Regions from separate parts of the Bradyrhizobium sp. NBAIM14 genome, predicted to be linked through region 1. Evidence: riboswitches for the same ligand, from Rfam matches in the RefSeq annotation. Region 1 holds a riboswitch; each other region holds the start of a gene.
What was found. A riboswitch is a leader RNA that binds a small molecule or an ion and turns the genes downstream of it on or off. The one in region 1 is predicted to bind cobalamin.

Region 2: another riboswitch for cobalamin. It lies ahead of I6F28_RS24125 (TonB-dependent receptor); the one in region 1 lies ahead of metE (5-methyltetrahydropteroyltriglutamate--homocysteine S-methyltransferase).
Region 3: another riboswitch for cobalamin. It lies ahead of I6F28_RS24040 (DUF1636 family protein); the one in region 1 lies ahead of metE (5-methyltetrahydropteroyltriglutamate--homocysteine S-methyltransferase).

What each region holds. Positions count from the first base shown of each region.
Region 1 is NZ_JADYVQ010000014.1:160,635-166,609, forward strand. Features, by position in the region: gene I6F28_RS27075 (nodulate formation efficiency C protein) at 819-1,601, opposite strand; gene I6F28_RS27080 (hypothetical protein) at 1,944-2,219, opposite strand; cobalamin riboswitch at 2,631-2,833, shown strand; gene metE (5-methyltetrahydropteroyltriglutamate--homocysteine S-methyltransferase) at 2,934-5,279, shown strand.
Region 2 is NZ_JADYVQ010000011.1:113,957-119,931, forward strand. Features, by position in the region: gene I6F28_RS24105 (energy-coupling factor ABC transporter permease) at 1-526, shown strand, start outside; gene cobF (precorrin-6A synthase (deacetylating)) at 572-1,321, shown strand; gene cobT (nicotinate-nucleotide--dimethylbenzimidazole phosphoribosyltransferase) at 1,327-2,379, shown strand; gene I6F28_RS24120 (histidine phosphatase family protein) at 2,386-2,958, opposite strand; cobalamin riboswitch at 3,031-3,233, shown strand; gene I6F28_RS24125 (TonB-dependent receptor) at 3,347-5,704, shown strand; gene I6F28_RS24130 (PepSY domain-containing protein) at 5,717-5,975, shown strand, end outside.
Region 3 is NZ_JADYVQ010000011.1:97,629-103,603, reverse strand. Features, by position in the region: gene cobN (cobaltochelatase subunit CobN) at 1-1,684, opposite strand, end outside; gene cobW (cobalamin biosynthesis protein CobW) at 1,684-2,733, opposite strand; gene I6F28_RS24040 (DUF1636 family protein) at 2,730-3,104, opposite strand; cobalamin riboswitch at 3,199-3,420, opposite strand; gene cobO (cob(I)yrinic acid a,c-diamide adenosyltransferase) at 3,461-4,096, shown strand; gene I6F28_RS24030 (cobyric acid synthase) at 4,102-5,550, shown strand; gene cobD (threonine-phosphate decarboxylase CobD) at 5,539-5,975, opposite strand, start outside.

The DNA.
Region 1 (5,975 bases):
ATGGCCGACTCAAGCTACACATCATTCTGAGCCACCTCACTACCCAATGGAAATGAAATGGTTTCAGCCCCCCGGGAATTGCCCGTCTCTTCTTACGCGCTTGAAGTGGATGGCCGACTCAGAGCTGAATTCGCAACCAAAGACGGCGCCAGGGCAGGTGGAGCAGAACTAAAGAAGCGCTTTCCCATGCTTCAAATCCGGATCTACGATGCGCAGACGAATGCGTGCGAGGAAATCTAGCGGGCGACTCAGTCCGGTCTTCGATGCCTCGCGCACGGCTCCGGCTCCTCGTTGGGGGCACTCGAAGGACCGGTGGTCAAGCCGGGGCCGCTAACACTGCCCCATTACCCTATTAACCGGTTTCGTCGCAGCAGTCGATCCCGCGTGCCACCTCGGCCTCGGAATGGTCACGCTCTTGCGGGTGCCAGTCAGTCGCGCGATGCGCGGTTCGCACGCCGGATCGGGCTTGGGCCCGAGGCATCTGCAGGCCCAGTCCCGTGAAGAATGGCATGGAGAGCTGGTTCTCTCGCAAATGGTGTCCTTCCACTGCGTGGGGTGCGCCGAGGTCAAGCCGCCTCTCGCAAGGCGGCACGCGCCGCTGAGCTCGACTCCTCGCAGAAAGAATCGGAGGTAATCGTGCTGCCCCATTTTCTCGATGGCCGGCTGAAGGCCGCGGGAAAGCTCGCGACTGTTCAAGGTGTAAACACCGGAGAGTTTAGAGCTGATAGTCTTGCCGTTGCTCTGAGGCGTTCGGCCCTGCAGGAGCTACGGCGCGATCTTGCTCTGCGCGATCATTTACCGAGGCCTTTAGCTCCCTTCTAATCCTCCCGTTCCTTTGGCTCCATGCGAGCGAACCAGGAGCCAGGAGGAAAAGCCGCGATACGCTTGGCAAAGGAGGATTGCGGCTCCCAATCTTGTCCTTCGCTCTTCTCGAAAGTGATGACCCCGTTGTATGTAAAATAGCGGGGCCCTGGGATATTACAGTTCACCACAAGCAAAACGCGCCACAGATCACCTTTCTCGGTCGGCTTGTCATTCTGCTTCGGCAAGTAGTCCACTCCAACAGGATCAACGATAGTGCAGCTGCCCTGCCGCAGAAGATCACCGAGCCGACCTTGCATGGTCGTCACAAAGTTGAAGTTGGCCGGGTCATGCAGAAAGCCAAGATTTGCGTCCCTTTCGCCATCCTTGACTTCACTGGCGATCAACGAGAGCGCGAAGGCGCGCCAGCCCAATTCCATTGGCTTCGCATAGGTCGACGCAAGTTCAATCGTCCCGTCGAGCGCGACCTTCCAGGTGATAACGTACTCTTCGTCTGATTTATCATCCCGGTGCCTGGTCCAAGAAACAAAAACATATTCATTTTGGTCAAGTTCAGCGACGCCCCACATCCGAGGGACGAACTGTGCCACCTTCGAGACGTTGGAGATAACTTGTTCTATTGTCTCACCGTCTTGCGCTCGCCACGTTGACTTGACTCTTTCGACAAGGGGGCTGTCGTTAGCGCGAACAGTGTTGCTCGTCGCAGCCAGCCCGGCCAGGCAGATCAGGGATCGACCGAGCCAAAGCCATAGCGCGCGTCTTCCTGACGTTTTCTTCATAACCGTCGGCCTATCCGGTCTCATCCACACGTCATTCCAGAGCAGGCAACCTTCAACCTGTTATGCGCGAGCGCAAGAAGTTAGCGGCGACGCGACGGGGCGACCACTGGTTTTCCCGTGCGAGCAGGCGCTCCCCTCTATGTCACGCGCCGCTAACTTCACTGCCACCGACAGCCTCAATTTGCTGTGCTGGACATGCCCAGCAGGAGGACTGGGCAGGCAGAGGACGTGCATTCTTCGTGCCAGATAATAGACGGCAATTCGCACCGGTTTTGTGTCCTCTTTGTCGACTTTCCGACTGGCGCATGTCTCGATGTTTCCGTTCAACCTCTCCAGCACGGCTTATGCATCCCCGTCACGCACCGGATGTTCGACGGCACAGCGGAACGCCTCGGTGCCAAGTTCCTGATGAGAAGTGGCAGCACGTTTGCCGTCATTGAACCGTGTGGTTCGGTTATCGTTGCCGGAATGTGGGCTTTTGATCGCTGCCATGCCTTCGGGCACTTTCGGCCAAGGGGCCATGGCGCGTTTGGCGCTCCTTTCGCGACGTCCGGCGCTCCGGAAGTCGAGAACAGCCTCAGTCAGGCGCGCTTTGTACTCGATGGCGAACGACGGCAAGCCGATCTTCGCCGAGCATTTGGGGTGTGGCTGGCACCGCAAATCAAACGTGCTGCCCGGGTAAGTTGTAAGTTGCTGGCTTAGCCAGGTGTCTTGGCCTATTCAACACTGATCCTGTTGGTCGAGAAGGTGGCTGGATGGCGCGCGTGCTCGAAAAACCGCTGGGAAGCTGGGACTGGCGACAAATGCGTTCTGCTCGAGGCAGCGGCCCCGACCGCGCAAGCCGCATTTGTCCTTTCCACCGATCTGGCGTGCAACCCGCGGGCAACTGCGATGCTCATTGCGGTATCGCTGATTGGAGAGCACTGCTACATCATCTCAATGCTAGAGATGCGCGGTCATTCGCGTAGCAGATGTCGCAGCATCAGCTTGAGACATGATCTGAGAGGTTGACGGAAGACTGCTCTTGCCGATAATCCAAGTCGTCGAGGTTCTCCGGTTTCCATTTGATCCGGAGCTAAGAGGGAAGCCGGTGAAAATGCCGGCGCTGCCCCCGCAACTGTGAGCGGCGAGCCGCTGTCCAACGACGTCACTGAAGCCTGCGCGGCTTCGGGAAGGCCGGACAGCAGCGATGACCTGCGAGCCAGGAGACCTGCCCCGACACTATATTCGTCCACGGGCGGGGTGTCCCGGTGGTGCGCCAAGCAGCCGTCGCACCGCGACTTCCCCTGCCTGCGTCCGCCATGGCCTTTGCCCCCAACATGGGTTAACGCTATGTCTCTTCTCTCCCTCCCTGTTGCCACGCTCGGAACGCCACGCATCGGTCCAAGGCGCGAGCTCAAAGTCGCTCTAGAAAGCTACTGGGCCGGAAAAAGCAGCGAACAGCAGCTGCTCGAGGACGCAGCTGGCCTGCGTGCCGCGAATTGGGCCCGTCAGAAATCTATCGGCGTCACGGTCATTCCATCGAACGATTTCTCGCTGTATGACCAGGTGCTCGACACAAGTGTCATGGTTGGCGCCATCCCGGAGATCTACGCCTCGAAAGCCGAATCCGTTTCGCTCAAGACATACTTCGCCATGGCCCGCGGTTCACAATGCGACGACCAGGAAGCGAGTTGCGGTCACGGACCGCGCGGATTTGGCGCACCCGCACAGGAGATGACCAAGTGGTTCGACACCAACTATCACTATATGGTCCCCGAGTTTCACAGGGGACAGACTTTCAGGCTATGCTCTCGCAAGCCGATCGAGGAGTATGAGGAAGCCAAGGCCCTTGGCTTTCAGACCCGCCCCGTCCTGATCGGGCCGGTCACATTCCTAAAGCTCGGCAAGAGTCCCGATCCCACGTTCCAGCCACTCTCACTGCTGGATGAACTGATACCGCCCTATATCGAGGTTATGCAGGAATTGGCCAAACGTGGGGCAAATTGGGTTCAGTTCGACGAGCCCAGCCTAGTTCTTGATCTGGATGAGGGGACGCGAAAATCTTTGCGACATGCCTATGACCGGCTCGCCAAGGAGGGGCCGGCGATCAAGATCATGGTTGCCAGCTATTTCGGCGACCTCGGCGACAATCTGGACACCGCCTTGAGCCTGCCAGTTGCCGGGCTGCACCTCGATCTGGTTCGAGCGCCACAGTTGTTGCACCAGATCATCGCTGGCGGCCGAAGTGATCTCGTCATGTCGCTCGGTGTCGTCGACGGTCGGAATGTATGGCGGTCGAATTTGTCGTCGCTGCGCCAGCGGCTCGAACCCGCGATTGCGAAGCTCGGCAAGGATCGTGTACAGATCGCCCCATCCTGCTCGCTGCTTCATGTGCCGGTCGATGTTGAACTCGAGACCGGGCTCGCTTCCGACGTCAAGAGCTGGCTTGCTTTCTCGGTCCAGAAGATGCGGGAGCTTGCGATCCTAGCGCGTGCACTCGCAGGCGACCAGAATGTTGCGTTAGCTCTTGCCGAGTCGGAAGGTGCCGCGACTGTCCGCCGGACTTCGCCGAAAATCCGTGATGCCAATGTCGCTGTCCGGATGAGAGCGATCGACCAGACCATGTGTCGGCGCGCGAGCCCATTTGCCCGTCGGGCCGAGATCCAAAGCAATCGATTCGGACTACCGGCTTTTCCTACCACGACGATCGGATCATTTCCGCAGACCACAGAGATCCGGAATGCCCGTGCGGCGCATGCGCGAGGTGCGATAAGCGACGAGCAATACGACAAGTTCCTCAAGGAGGAGACTGCGCGCGCCGTACGTTGGCAGGAGGACATCGGTCTTGACGTCCTCGTGCACGGCGAGTTTGAGCGCAATGACATGGTGCAGTACTTCGGCGAGCAACTCGCCGGCTTCGTATTTACCAAGAGCGGATGGGTGCAGTCCTACGGCTCGCGCTGCGTCAGGCCACCGATCCTGTTTGGCGATGTAGCACGGCCGAAGCCTATCACCGTGGACTGGTGGCGCTACGCGCAATCACTAACAAGGAAGCCGATGAAAGCGATGTTGACCGGACCGGTGACGATCTTGAACTGGTCCTTTGTTCGGGATGATATTCCCAGAAGCGAGGTCTGCCGCCAGATTGCGCTCGCGATCCGAGACGAAGTCCGCGATCTCGAGAATGCTGGTGCGACCATGATCCAGATCGACGAAGCTGCAGTCCGCGAAGGATTGCCGTTGCGTCGATCGGAGTGGGCGGCTTATCTCGACTGGGCCGTCGATTGCTTCCGCATCTGTTCATCGGGCGTCGCCGATCAAACGCAAATTCATACGCATATGTGCTACTCGGAGTTCAACGACATCATTGGTGCGATCGCTGCAATGGACGCGGATGTCATCTCGATCGAGACATCGCGCTCGAAAATGGAACTACTCGACGCGTTCAGGAACTACGAATATCCAAATCAGATCGGGCCGGGCGTGTACGACATCCACTCTCCACGCGTTCCCGAGACGAGCGAAATGAAGGAGCTGATGGTGTTGGCTCGGACGCGGCTGCAGGATTCGCAGCTCTGGATCAATCCAGACTGCGGCCTGAAGACGCGCAAATGGGAGGAGGTTCGGCCAGCGCTAGCGAACATGGTCACTGCCGCCCGCGAACTGCGCGCTGCATTCGATCCGCGAGGCCGTTGATCCGGGCTTCGGTCTCTTTTCGACAAAGCTGATCCGCTTGTGGTCATTTGCGCGGGAGCCTTAGGAACCCAAAAAAATCCCCGGCCCCGCTTAGCGGGCCGGGCGAAAGTCTGGGAGGAGCGACGCTGACGCATTCGCGCGGACTTCCATCGGCGGAGGGAGGCCAGCCGCCGGTTCGATCACGGGAGGACATTCGCCGAAAATCTGAGCCGAGTTGAAGCACAAGCTCAGCGTAGCTCAATTATGCCGTGGTATGCGACCGTATAGCCTGAGAGTTAGAATCTACACCAAGGTTTGTCGCTCATGAGCACGTCGGCACGATTACGACAGCAGCGAGGGGGCATGCCGGGCGGTCGCCGCAGGACAGCAAACTCGGTGCGCTTTCCTGCCTGGAGCCTTATGTTCGATCAGGGCGACGTAAGCCCGGCTCCATGGATCTCGCAAGCTTATCCAATGCATAAGCGGTTGCTAAATTTGAACCTTGCTTAAGGCAGTCCTTGGTCGACCGGTTCCACCCGATAGTCGGGTTTCGGCTTGGGCGCTGAGGAGCACCCTATCGGCACCGCGGCATCATCAAGCTCGTGACACCCTCCGCATGGTCCGCTCATAGATCTCAAACAGAGGTTTCTGGACCTGATTACGGAGTGTCGCCGATGCCTATGGCCGCTCCAAGGCCAATGGGAGGGCATGCTGCAC
Region 2 (5,975 bases), on a different contig from region 1:
CGCTCTCGTCTTCGTCTTCTTCGAAATCCTGCCGCACTTTCCGGTTGGGGTATCAGAGGTGCACTTCATCCTCGGCTCGACCTTGTTCCTGCTCTTTGGTGCTGCGCCCGCCGCCTTCGGCCTTGCATTTGGCCTGCTGCTTCAGGGCATGCTGCTGGAGCCAGTCGATCTGCCGCAATACGGCATGAACGTCACCACGCTTCTGGTGCCGCTGTTCGCGATCCAGGCGATCGCCAAGCGGATCATTGCCCGCAACACCGCCTATGTCGATTTGAAGTACGGTCAGGCGCTGGCGCTTTCGACGACCTACCAGGCCGGCGTGATCGCATGGGTGGCGTTCTGGGCGCTCTATGGCTCCGGCTTTGCGATGAGCAATCTCGCCAGCGTCGGGACGTTCGCTGCCGCTTATGCGCTGGTGATCGTGATCGAACCGCTCGCCGATCTCGCGGTGCTGGCGCTGGCGAAGTCGCTGCGCGGCGTCACCGCGCCCGGCCTCGTCACCCCGCGCCTGCACAACGCGGCGTAAGAGATCAGCGATGGGCCGCCGGTGTGGCCGCCCATCGCGCTCGCGATGCTAACGCTCTCCCTGATCGGCATCGGTTGCGGCGATCCCGCGCAGCTCACGCGCGCCGCCGTTGACGCCATCAACGCCGCCGATCTCATCCTGATCCCGCGCAAGGGAACGGCGAAATCCGATCTCGCAGATCTCAGGCGAACGATCTGCGCCGGTGTGCTCACCAACAAAACGACGCGCATCGCCGAATTCGATCTTCCCGTGCGCGATGCGACCGAGGCGGACTACCGCAAGGGCGTCGACGATTGGCACGATGCGGTGGCCGCGATTTGGTCGCAGACGATCGCTGGGCATCTCGAAGATGAGGGCAAGGTCGCGCTGCTGATCTGGGGCGATCCTTCGCTCTATGATTCTTCGCTGCGCATTGCGCGGCGGCTCGATCCATTGCCGACAATCGAGGTCGTGCCGGGGATCACCTCGATCCAGGCGCTGTGCGCGGCGCATGCGCTGCCGCTCAACGACATCGGCGAGCCGTTCCTGGTCACGACAGGGCGGCGCTTGCGCGAAGGCGGCTGGCCGCAGGGCGTCGACACCGTCGTCGTGATGCTCGATGGCGGCACGGCGTTCCAATCGCTGGATCCAGAAGGCCTGCAGATCTGGTGGGGTGCCTATCTCGGCATGCCCGATCAGATCATCATGTCCGGCGCGCTGGCTGAACTGGGCGCGCGCATTGCCGCCGTGCGGCAGGACGCACGCGAGCGGCACGGCTGGATCATGGACAGCTACATCATCAAACGCAGGCGTTGAGCAGCATGCTTCCCGAATGGGTTACCCAGAACTGCCCAGAGGTCTCCGCTGTTCATCGTGAGGCGGCCATTGCGCGGCAGGCGCAACTGACGAAGCCGACCGGTGCGCTCGGCCGGCTCGAGCAGCTCGCAATCGAGCTTGCGGGCTTGCAGGCCACCGAGCAGCCGCGCGCCGCGCGGGTGCCGATCATCATCTTCGCCGGCGACCACGGCATCGTCGCGCAGGGCGTGTCGGCCTATCCGCAAGCCGTCACCATCGCGATGATGGCGAATTTTGCCGCCGGTGGCGCCGCGATCTCGGTGCTGGCGCGCGAGCTGGGTTCGAGCCTCGAGGTGGTCGACGCCGGCACGCTGGCCGAGGCGCAGATCGCGGGAATCGTCACCGACAAGCCGCGCAGCGGCACCCGCGATTTCAGTGTCGAGGCCGCGCTCACGCCGGCGGAATTGGCCTTCGCCTTCGAGGCCGGGCAGCGCGCGGTGGTGCGCGCCGAGGCCGGCCGGCCTGATCTCTTGATCTTCGGCGAGATGGGGATCGGCAACACCACGACCTCAGCAGCGATTGCTGCGAGCCTGCTCGGTGTGAGTGCCGACGAGATCGCGGGCAGCGGCACCGGCGTCGATGCGTCGGGCCGCGCGCACAAGGTGCGGGTGATCGATGCGGCGATCGCGCATCACGGCGTTGCGGGGGCGTCACCCGAAAAAATCCTGTGCGCGGTCGGCGGCCTCGAGATTGCGGCGATCTCGGGTGCGATCATCGCGGCCGCGCAACGCCGCATCCCCGTGTTGATCGACGGCTTTATCGTCTCGGTGGCGGCGCTGACGGCGGTGCGCCTCAACCCGTCCTGCCAGCCGTTCCTGTTGCCTTCGCATCAATCGGCCGAGCAGGGACATCGGCTGGTGTTGCGCGCGCTGAACGTGCAGCCGCTGATCAGCCTCGATCTCAGGCTCGGCGAGGGATCGGGCGCCGCCATCGCGCTGCCGCTGGTGCGCTCGGCGTGCGCACTTCACAATGGCATGGCGACGTTCGCGCAGGCCAATGTGCCGGATCGGTCTTCTTGATGCGGCTCAAGCCACGCGCTGGTTGACCGACACGACGCGCCAACCGCCCGCCAGCCGGTCGATCCGGGTCAGCGACAGCGGATCGACGACGAAGCGCAGCGCGGCTTCCGGTGTGAGATCGAGCGCGATGCAGAGCGCAGCGCGTATGGTGCCGGAATGGACGACCAGTGCTGCGGAGCCTGCGCCAATCTGGGCCAGGCCCAGGCGGACGCGGGCGACCTGATCCGCAAAGCTCTCGCCATTCGGCGGCCGTCCGTGCGCCGGATCGCGCCAGACCTGCGCGTAGGCCTCGCCACCGGTCGCGGCGAGCTCGTCATGCCGATGGCCGGTCCAGTCGCCGAAATCCTGCTCGCGAAACTCGCTGATCAGCTCCGGTTCGAGCCCCAGCGCGCGCGCCGTCTCGACCGTGCGCCGCGACGGGCTGGCATAGCCGGCGAGATCCGCGGGCAACAGCTGCCTTAGGGCCGCCAATGCAGCGTGATCGCCGAGGTCGGCCCGCGCATCGGCCGCATGGATCGTCCCGGGCACGCCCGCGACGGCCGCATGCCTGATCAACCAGAGGAAGGTCTCGCCTTCCATGCTCATCTCCAAGGAAGTTGGTTGCTGTGGCCCCAACGCCGCAACTGGCACATTGACTCTGTCTTGGTGGTAATCCTAGATGCTCGCGACGGTTTTCCCGAGAGGGAATGAAAAGGGAATGCGGTGCGGGGAAAATTGTCCCCAATGCCGCGGCTGCCCCCGCAACTGTAAGCGGTGAATCCTTCGTCACGAGCCACTGGGTCCTCGGTCCCGGGAAGGCGACGAAGCGGTCACGACCCGCGAGCCAGGAGACCTGCCGTCAGCCGTGGTCACACGCGAAGATGTCGGTCGGGGAGTACAGACATTGCTTCATCGGACGGCTGCAAGGCCAAAGGTGAGACCTCGTTCGCTGTGACGTGCCACTGACGTCATACCGAGGTTTTCACCTGTGTCTTCCATCCGTATCGCACGACCGCGCCGCGTCCTGCTTGCCTCCGCCGCGTTCACGTCCTTTGCCGCTCTTGGTCTGCCGGCCGCTCTGGCGCAGCAGGCCCGAGAGCCGCTGCCACCCGTCGAGGTGTCGCCCGCCCAGGTACGCAAGCCGGCCAAACCGGCAGCAGGAACGGCGCAGGGCGCGCGCCGCGCGGCAGCGCGCAGGCCGGCGGCTGTATCCGCAGCGCCAAGACCCGTCACGCCGGATTCGACGCCGCAAACGCCGCTCAACTCCAACGCCGTTGCCGAAAGCGCCTCGCGGCTCGGCCTGACGGTGCGGCAGACGCCCGCGACCGTCGAAGTTGTCTCCGCCGAAACCATGCGCGAGCAGGGCTATCGCACCGTGTCCGAGGTGGCGCAGGGCGCCGTCGGCGTCACCTCCGGCGACAACCCGGCCGAACCTTCCGCCTTCTCCATGCGCGGCTTCACCAACAGCCAGATCAACACGCTCTACAACGGCATCAAGATCGGTCCGCAGAACATGACCTCGCGGATCGTGGATACCGCCAATCTGGAGGCTGTGGAATTCCTCAAGGGCCCGGCCTCGCTGATTTCGGGCGAGGGCGCCGCGGGCGGTGCCATCAACTTCGTCACCAAGCAGCCCCACACCGGACCTGTCCGTAACGATGCCAATTTCTCCTGGGATTCGCTGAACTCGTTCCGTGCCCATTACGGCTCCGGCGGCAGCACCAATGTGCAAGGCCTGGACTATCGCTTCGACATCAGCCGTTCCGCCCTCAACGGCTTTGCCGATGACACCAATGTCAAGACGTTCGGCACGTCCGGCCAGCTCAACTACCGTGTTTCCGACAGCCTCAGGATCTGGGGTGCGGTCGAATATCGTGAAGACCGCTCGAAGGCCTATTGGGGCGCGCCGCTGGTGCCGGTGGCCTTCAGCGGTTCGCATGCGACGACGGGGATCGTCTCCGGCAATTACGTCTCGAATTACAACGGAACGAATCTCGGTGCCGTCACCATCGACGACCGCACCTTCAACACCAATTACAACGTTCTCGATAACCGCAACGTGGCGCAGGAAGTGTGGCTGCGTGGCGGCTTCGAGCTGAAGCTCGCGCCTGACCTCACGCTGAAAAGTCAGGCCTATGGCTATGGCGCGGAACGGACCTGGTTCAATAACGAGATCGAGGCGTTCAATTCCACCACGAACCTGGTCGATCGCGAGCGTTTCTATGTCGCCCACAGTCAGCGACTGGTCGGCAACATCACCGACCTGATCTGGGATACAAATATTGCGGGCTTCGACAACCGGCTGGTCACGACGCTGTCGTCGAGCTATCTCGATTTCGTCAGGCCCGGCGCGGCAAACTTTCCCGGCGATTCCGTTTCGCTGGTCGACCCCAACCGCGGTTTCTACGGCCTGCTCACGACGCAGCAGCAGACCGCGCGCATCGACAACGAGGCGCTGTCATTCGAGGACAGGCTCAAGCTGACGCGCAGCTTCGCGCTGATCGGCGGTCTTCGTGTCGAGCATATCGGGCTCGACCGCAATTCGACCGACAAGAACGGGATCGTGAAGGCGGGCTTTCCATTCACGAAAGACTGGGCGCCGGTCACGGGGCGCATCGGCTACACCTGGGAGGCCGTTCCCGGCCTGACCTTCTTCAGCCAATACGCCACCGGCGCCGACGTCGCAGCCAACAACATCTTCCTGCTCTCGCCCACCCAGCCGCTCGATCTGACCACCGCGCGCACCTATGAGACCGGTGTCAAGCACTTGTTCTGGGACAACCGGGCGGAATGGTCGTTCTCGGCCTACGACGTCCTGCGCAAGAACGTCTATGCGGCCGCCGGCGGCATGCAACTCAACATCGCCGGACGACAGGAGTCGAAAGGCGTCGAGCTTGCCGCCTCGATACGCCCGATCGAGCCGCTGCGGCTGTGGGGCAACATCGCCTATGTCGATGCGCGCTATGCCGACTACAATTTTGCCGGCGGCTCGTTCTCCGGCAACACGCCGCCAAACGTGCCGCGTATCGTCGCCAATGCCGGCGCGTCGTATCGCTTCTTCACACCATGGCCGGTAGAGCTTGGCATCACCGGCCGTCATGTCGGCGACCGCTACAACACCGACGCCAACGTCGTGACGATGAAGGCTTACACCGTGGCCGACGTCTACGCCTTCGTCGACATCCCCAAGACGGCGTTCAATGCGGTCGACCAGGCCCGCCTGACCTTCCGTGTCCGCAACATCACTGATAAGCGCTACGCGATCTGGGGCGATCCGTTCTATCCGGACCAGATCCTCCTGGGCGCGCCGCGCACCTATGAAATATCGGCCGCGTTCAAATGGTGAGACCTTGAGCGCATGATGAGCGCGATCGTCCTCACGCATCGCTGGCTCGGCATCGCGTTCTGTCTGCTGTTCGCGATGTGGTTCGCGAGCGGGATCGTCATGCACTTCGTCCCGTTTCCGTCGCTGACGGAAGCGGAGCGATTTGCCGGACTTGTGCCGGTCGATCGCGACGGGACGAGGATCTCGGTCGCGGACGCCGTTGCGGCGAGCGGGATTGCCGATGGCAGGCGTGTTCGGCTGATCCAGCGGAGCGATGGACCGGTCTACGTCG
Region 3 (5,975 bases), on a different contig from region 1:
TGAAGGGATAGATGACGGGGAGATCGCCGATCAGCGCTTCCGGCCAGCACGCTTGCGACAGCGCCACGGATTTTCCGGGCAGCCATTCCAGCGTGCCGTGCGCGCCCATATGCACGACGGCATCGCAGCCTTGCTGCCGGAGCCAGAGATAGAACGCGACATAGGCGTGGCGCGGCGTGCAGGCGAGATCGTGATAATCGGCATCGCGCGAGGCCGCGTCGCCGCGCTCGGGCTGGACTGCGATGATCGACCGGCCGCATTGGATCGCAGCGAAGTAGAACGCGCCGTCGCGGCAGCTCGGATCGTTCTCCGGTGCGCCCCAGGCCTGCACGAGATCGTCCTGCAAGGATTGCGGCAGGCGCGCCAGCCCCGTGCGATATTCGGCGACGCTCCAGGTCAAGCTCTGCTTCAATAGTTTTGCGCCGAGCGCATCGACCGGCGCAACGTCGAAGCCGACCTCCGCGAGATCGGAGATCAACGCCTCGACCGACGCCAGCGCGTCGAGCCCGACGGCGTGCGCGATCTGATGCGGCCGGCCCGGATAGTTCGACAGCACGATCGGCAGCCGCTTCTCGCCGGCGGGCTTCTCCGCGAGGCGACGCCAAGCCGCGACGCGCGTGGCAACGGCGTTGACGCGCTCTTCGTCGGGCCTGTGCGCTAGATGCGCGAATTGCAGATCGGGATCGCGCTGACCGGCCGATTTGAAGCTCACCACGCCTGCGAACAGGCGGCCATCGACCTCCGGCAGCACGACATGCATCGCGAGATCGCCGGGCGACAGGCCGCGCAGTGATTCCGCCCAATCCTCGCGCCGCGCCGTGGAGAGCGCAACCTGGAACACCGGACAGGACGCGGCATCGAATGGCGTGGTGCCGTCGTCGCCAAGGGCCGAGAACGCCGTCGCATTGACGATCGCCGCCGCAGGATGTTGTGCCAGATGCGCGCGCAGCCAGTCGGCAGCGCCCGGCGCCTTCAGCGAGGTGACGAACACGCCGTAGGCGTCAAATCCCTTCTCGCGCAGCGCCGCAATCAAGGCGTCGACGGGCCCCGTATCGGCGGCGGTGAGATAGGAGCGATAGAACGTCACGAGTGCGCGCGGCTTGCCCTCGCCAACTGGCGCGGCAATGACACCGCGCGCGGGATCATAGAATCCCATCTCGGGCACGGTCATCTCGCCGATGACCGGGCCGGCATAAAGGCCTGAGGCCAGCGCGAGCTGCGCGATCGCGGCTTGCGCGGCGACCGGGCCACCGGAGTCGCAGAGCACCTTGAGCCGCCGCAGCGTCGAGACCGGCAGGGTCGAGTACGCATCCAGCCGCGCGTCGTCGCGGCCGTCCGCCGGCAGCACGGCGAGCACGATGTTGCGCTCTTGCGCGAGTTGCTGGAGCGCCGCGAGCCCGTATGCCCAATAGGACTCCCCGCCGATCAGGCGCACCAATATGCCCCGCGCCTGCGACAGCGTCCGTTCGATATAGGTGTCGACCGACAGCGGATGACGCAGCTCCGCGAGATTGGCCAGCCGCAGCGACGGCAGGCTGCCCCGACCGCGGCGCCAGCCGGCCGCAAACGCGGCCAAATCGGAATCCGAATACGAGAGCACCACGAGATCGGCCGGGTCCTGGCCGATGTCTCTTGGCGTCGCGGTCTCCTCGAGACCGCGGCTCTCGCGGAAGACGACGTGCATCAGATGCCAGATCCTGAAAGACCAAGTCCTGCCTTGATGGCGGCCTCGTCGATATCGCCATGCTCGCCGATCACGACGAGCTTCGACTGTCTGAGACCCGCGCCCCAGGGCTTGTCGAACTGATGGCGCACCCGCTCGCCGACCGCCTGCAACAACAGGCGCATCGGCTTGCCAGCGACCGCGATGTACCCCTTCGCCCGCAGCACGTTCTGCTCGCGCGCCAGTTTCTGGACCGATGCGACCAGCGCGTCGATGTCGGCGACCTCCGGAAGATCAATCACGACCGAGGCAAAATCATCGTGCTCGTGCTCCTCCTCGCCGTCATGATGCGATGGCCGCGCGGCGAGATCATTCTCGGCGGCAGCGCCGAGGCCGAGAATGACGCGCGCATCGATCGCACCGTCGGTGACCGGCAGCATCGGCACGCGGCGCGGCATCTCGGCGGTGATCGCCGCTTTTGCGGCTTCGATTCCGGCTGCGCCCGCAAGATCGGCCTTGGTCAGCAGCACGATGTCGGCGCAGGCGATCTGGTCCTCGAACACTTCTGACAGCGGCGTCTCGTGATCGAGATTGTCGTCCGCCGCGCGCTGCGCTTCCACCGCAGCCGGATCCGGCGCGAAGCGGCCGGCCGCGACGGCCTCGGCGTCGGCCAGCGCGATCACGCCGTCGACCGTGATGCGCGAGCGGATCTCCGGCCAGTCGAACGCCTTCAGCAGCGGCTTTGGCAGCGCCAGGCCCGAGGTCTCGATCAGGATGTGATCGGGCCGCACCGGGCGCGCCAAGAGTTGCTCCATGGTCGGAATGAAATCGTCGGCGACGGTGCAGCAGATGCAGCCATTGGCGAGCTCGACGATGTTCTCCTCCGGGCAATTCGCATCGGCGCAGGACTTCAGGATCTCGCCGTCGACGCCTTCGCTGCCGAACTCGTTGACGAGCACGGCGAGCTTCTTGCCGCCGGCATTGCTGAGCAGATGCTGGATCAGCGTCGTCTTGCCGGAGCCCAGGAAACCCGTGACGACCGTAACCGGGACTTTTGCGAGCGAGTTCATTCAGCGGCCTCCGGCACGACGGTAACAGGGGGAATACGGGCAAGCGACTGCTTGCGGAAGATTTCGGGACGGCTGCGCCAGGGCACGATTCCGTCGGGCGCCGCCGCGTAGGCCGCAGCACCTGCGACCACGTCCTGCGCATTCGCATCGGACAGGCGGCCATAGACATAGGACCAGCGGCCGGGCGCGCTGAGCGCGACCGAGCAGCCCTGGCTGCACGCCGACAGGCATTCGACGGGAACCACGCTGACGCCCTCGGGCACGCCGGCCTCGAGGATCGCGCCATGCAGGCGCTTGCCGGGCGTCGTCTCGCCCTCGCCGAGCGTCTGGCCGGCGCGGCAGGTGATGCAGACATGAAGTGTGACGGTCATCGCCTCTTCCAGATAACAGCGGGAGGCGATGAGGCGCACGGACCATTCTCCTGAAGGCCCGCTTCCCCGTCGCGGAACACCCCGTCCGCCGGTCCAAAACTCGTCCGCGCTGGCAGGTCTCCCGGCTTGCGGAGCAGGGTTTTGGCCCTTCGATCCCCGCCTTCCCGATCCCAAAAGGAATCAGTGGCTTCGGGCATCTCTCCGGTCACGGTCGCGGGGGCGGCTGCAGTTTGGACCCAAATCTTTGCGGATTCGGACCCTATCGCATTCCCTCTTCGCCTGTCATAGGACAGGAACCAACGCCAGGCCACCATTTGCCGGTGGCCGCCACTTGTCAAGCCGAAGGACCGGGACCGATGACGCCTGAACCGGAAACCCACACGACCGAGGAAACCGACGCCCGCCACGCCGCCAAAATGGCGAAGAAGAAGGCCGCTCGCGACAAGATCATGGCGACCAAGAGCGGCGAAAAGGGCCTGATCATCGTCCATACCGGCGCCGGCAAGGGCAAATCCTCCTCGGCTTTCGGCATGATCGTCCGCTGCGTCGCGCATGGCTTCCCTTGTGCGGTGGTGCAATTCATCAAGGGTGCCTGGGATACGGGCGAACGGCGCCTGCTCACCGACCATTTCGGCGAACTCTGTCAGTTCCACGCGATGGGCGAAGGCTTCACCTGGGAGACCCAAGACCGCACCCGCGACATCGCTGCCGCGCGCGCCGGCTGGGAGAAAGCCAAGGAGCTGATCCTCGACGAGCGGCTGCGCATGGTCGTGCTCGACGAGATCAACATCGCGCTGCGCTACGACTATCTCGACATCGCCGAAGTCGTCGATTTCCTGACGACGCAAAAGCCTGCGATGACGCATGTCGTGCTCACCGGGCGCAACGCCAAGGACCAGCTGATCGAGATCGCCGACCTCGTCACCGAGATGACGCTGGTCAAGCATCCCTTCCGCTCCGGCATCAAGGCGCAGGCCGGCGTCGAGTTCTAGCTTCAATGGCACGCGCATTGATGATTCAGGGCGCCGGCTCGGACGTGGGCAAGTCGCTCATCGTCGCCGGCCTCGCGCGCGCCTTTACGCGCCGTGGTCTGCGCGTGCTGCCGTTCAAGCCGCAGAACATGTCGAACAACGCCGCGGTCACCGTCGATGGCGGTGAGATCGGCCGCGCCCAGGCGCTGCAGGCCCTCGCCGCCGGTGTCGAGCCGCACACCGACATGAACCCGGTGCTGCTCAAACCCGAGACCGATGTCGGCGCGCAGGTCGTGGTCCACGGCAAGCGCATCGCGACCGCACGCGCGCGCGACTACGCGGCGATGAAACCGTCGCTGATGGGCGCGGTGCTGGAGAGTTTCGAACGGCTGAAGGAGCGCGCCGATCTGGTGCTGGTCGAAGGCGCCGGCAGCCCGGCCGAGGTGAATTTGCGCAAGTCCGACATCGCCAATATGGGCTTTGCCCGCAAGGCGAATGCGCCGGTCGTGCTGGTCGGCGACATCGACCGTGGCGGTGTCATCGCCCAGCTGGTCGGCATCAGGACGGTGATCGACCCCGACGATGCCGCGATGATCTCTGGCTTCGTCATCAACAAGTTCCGCGGCGATCCCACGCTGTTCGACGACGGCTACAGGCTGATCGAGCAAAAGACCGCATGGCGCGGCCTCGGCGTGCTGCCCTGGTTTCCGCGCGCCGGTGAGCTGCCGGCCGAGGATGCGCTCGGCCTGCGCGACGCCCGCAGGCCGGGCCAGTGCAAGATCGCCTGCCTTGCGCTGTCGCGAATCGCCAATTTCGACGATCTCGATCCGCTCAAGCTCGAGCCTGGTGTCGATCTCGTGATGGTGCATCCCGGTGAGGCGATCCCGGGCGACGTGCGCCTCGTCATCATTCCTGGCTCCAAATCCACCCGCGGCGACCTCGCATTCCTGCGCGCGCAGGGCTGGGACATCGACCTGCTCGCGCACCACCGCCGCGGCGGCCACGTGCTCGGCCTCTGCGGCGGCTATCAGATGCTGGGACGCAGCGTCGCCGACCCCGAAGGCATCGAAGGGCCTGCGGGCGACACGCCGGGCCTCGGGCTTCTCGATGTCGAGACGGTGATGAGCCCGCAAAAGACCCTCACGCGCGTCGCGGCCGTGCATGCCGCGACGGATCAGCCGATCCAGGCTTACGAGATCCACATCGGCCGCACCGACGGCCCGGATCGCGCCCGTCCCTTCGCGAGGCTGGACGGCGAGCCTGAAGGCGCGATCTCGCGCGACGGCCGTGTGCAGGGCAGCTATCTGCACGGCCTGTTCACGTCGGATGATTTCCGCAAGGCCTACCTCGCCAAGCTCGACATTCCCGCGGGCGACGAGCCCTATCACGCCAGGGTCGAGAGCGCGCTCGAGGCGCTGGCCGATCACATCGAAAAGCATCTCGACGTCGAAGGCCTGCTCGCGCTAGCGCGCTAGGGCCTCGGCAAGGCGCGTCCATTCGGCTTCGCTGCCGGGGAGCCCGAGGCGCAGCCATGTCGGCTGTTGCGCGAAGACGCGGGACCAGATGTGGACGCGCGCGAGCCTTTCCTGTGCAGCCAGTGCGTCAGGCGTTTCGTACAAGCGAAACAGCGACGTGCCGCCGATGAGCCGCCAGCCTTGCGCATGCGCCAATGCGTCGAGGCGAACACAGTCGCGCGCGAGCCGCGCCGACGTAACCTCGGTCCAGGCCTCATCGCGCAAGGCACGGCAGCCGATTTCGATCGCCGCGCCCGAAACAGGCCATGGACCCGACACGGCGGCAAGCTTGTCGATGTCGGCGGCATGACCGATGGCGAAGCCGAGCCGCAGGCCGGCCAAGCCATAAAACTTTCCGAACGACCGCAGGATCAACAGTCCCGGTC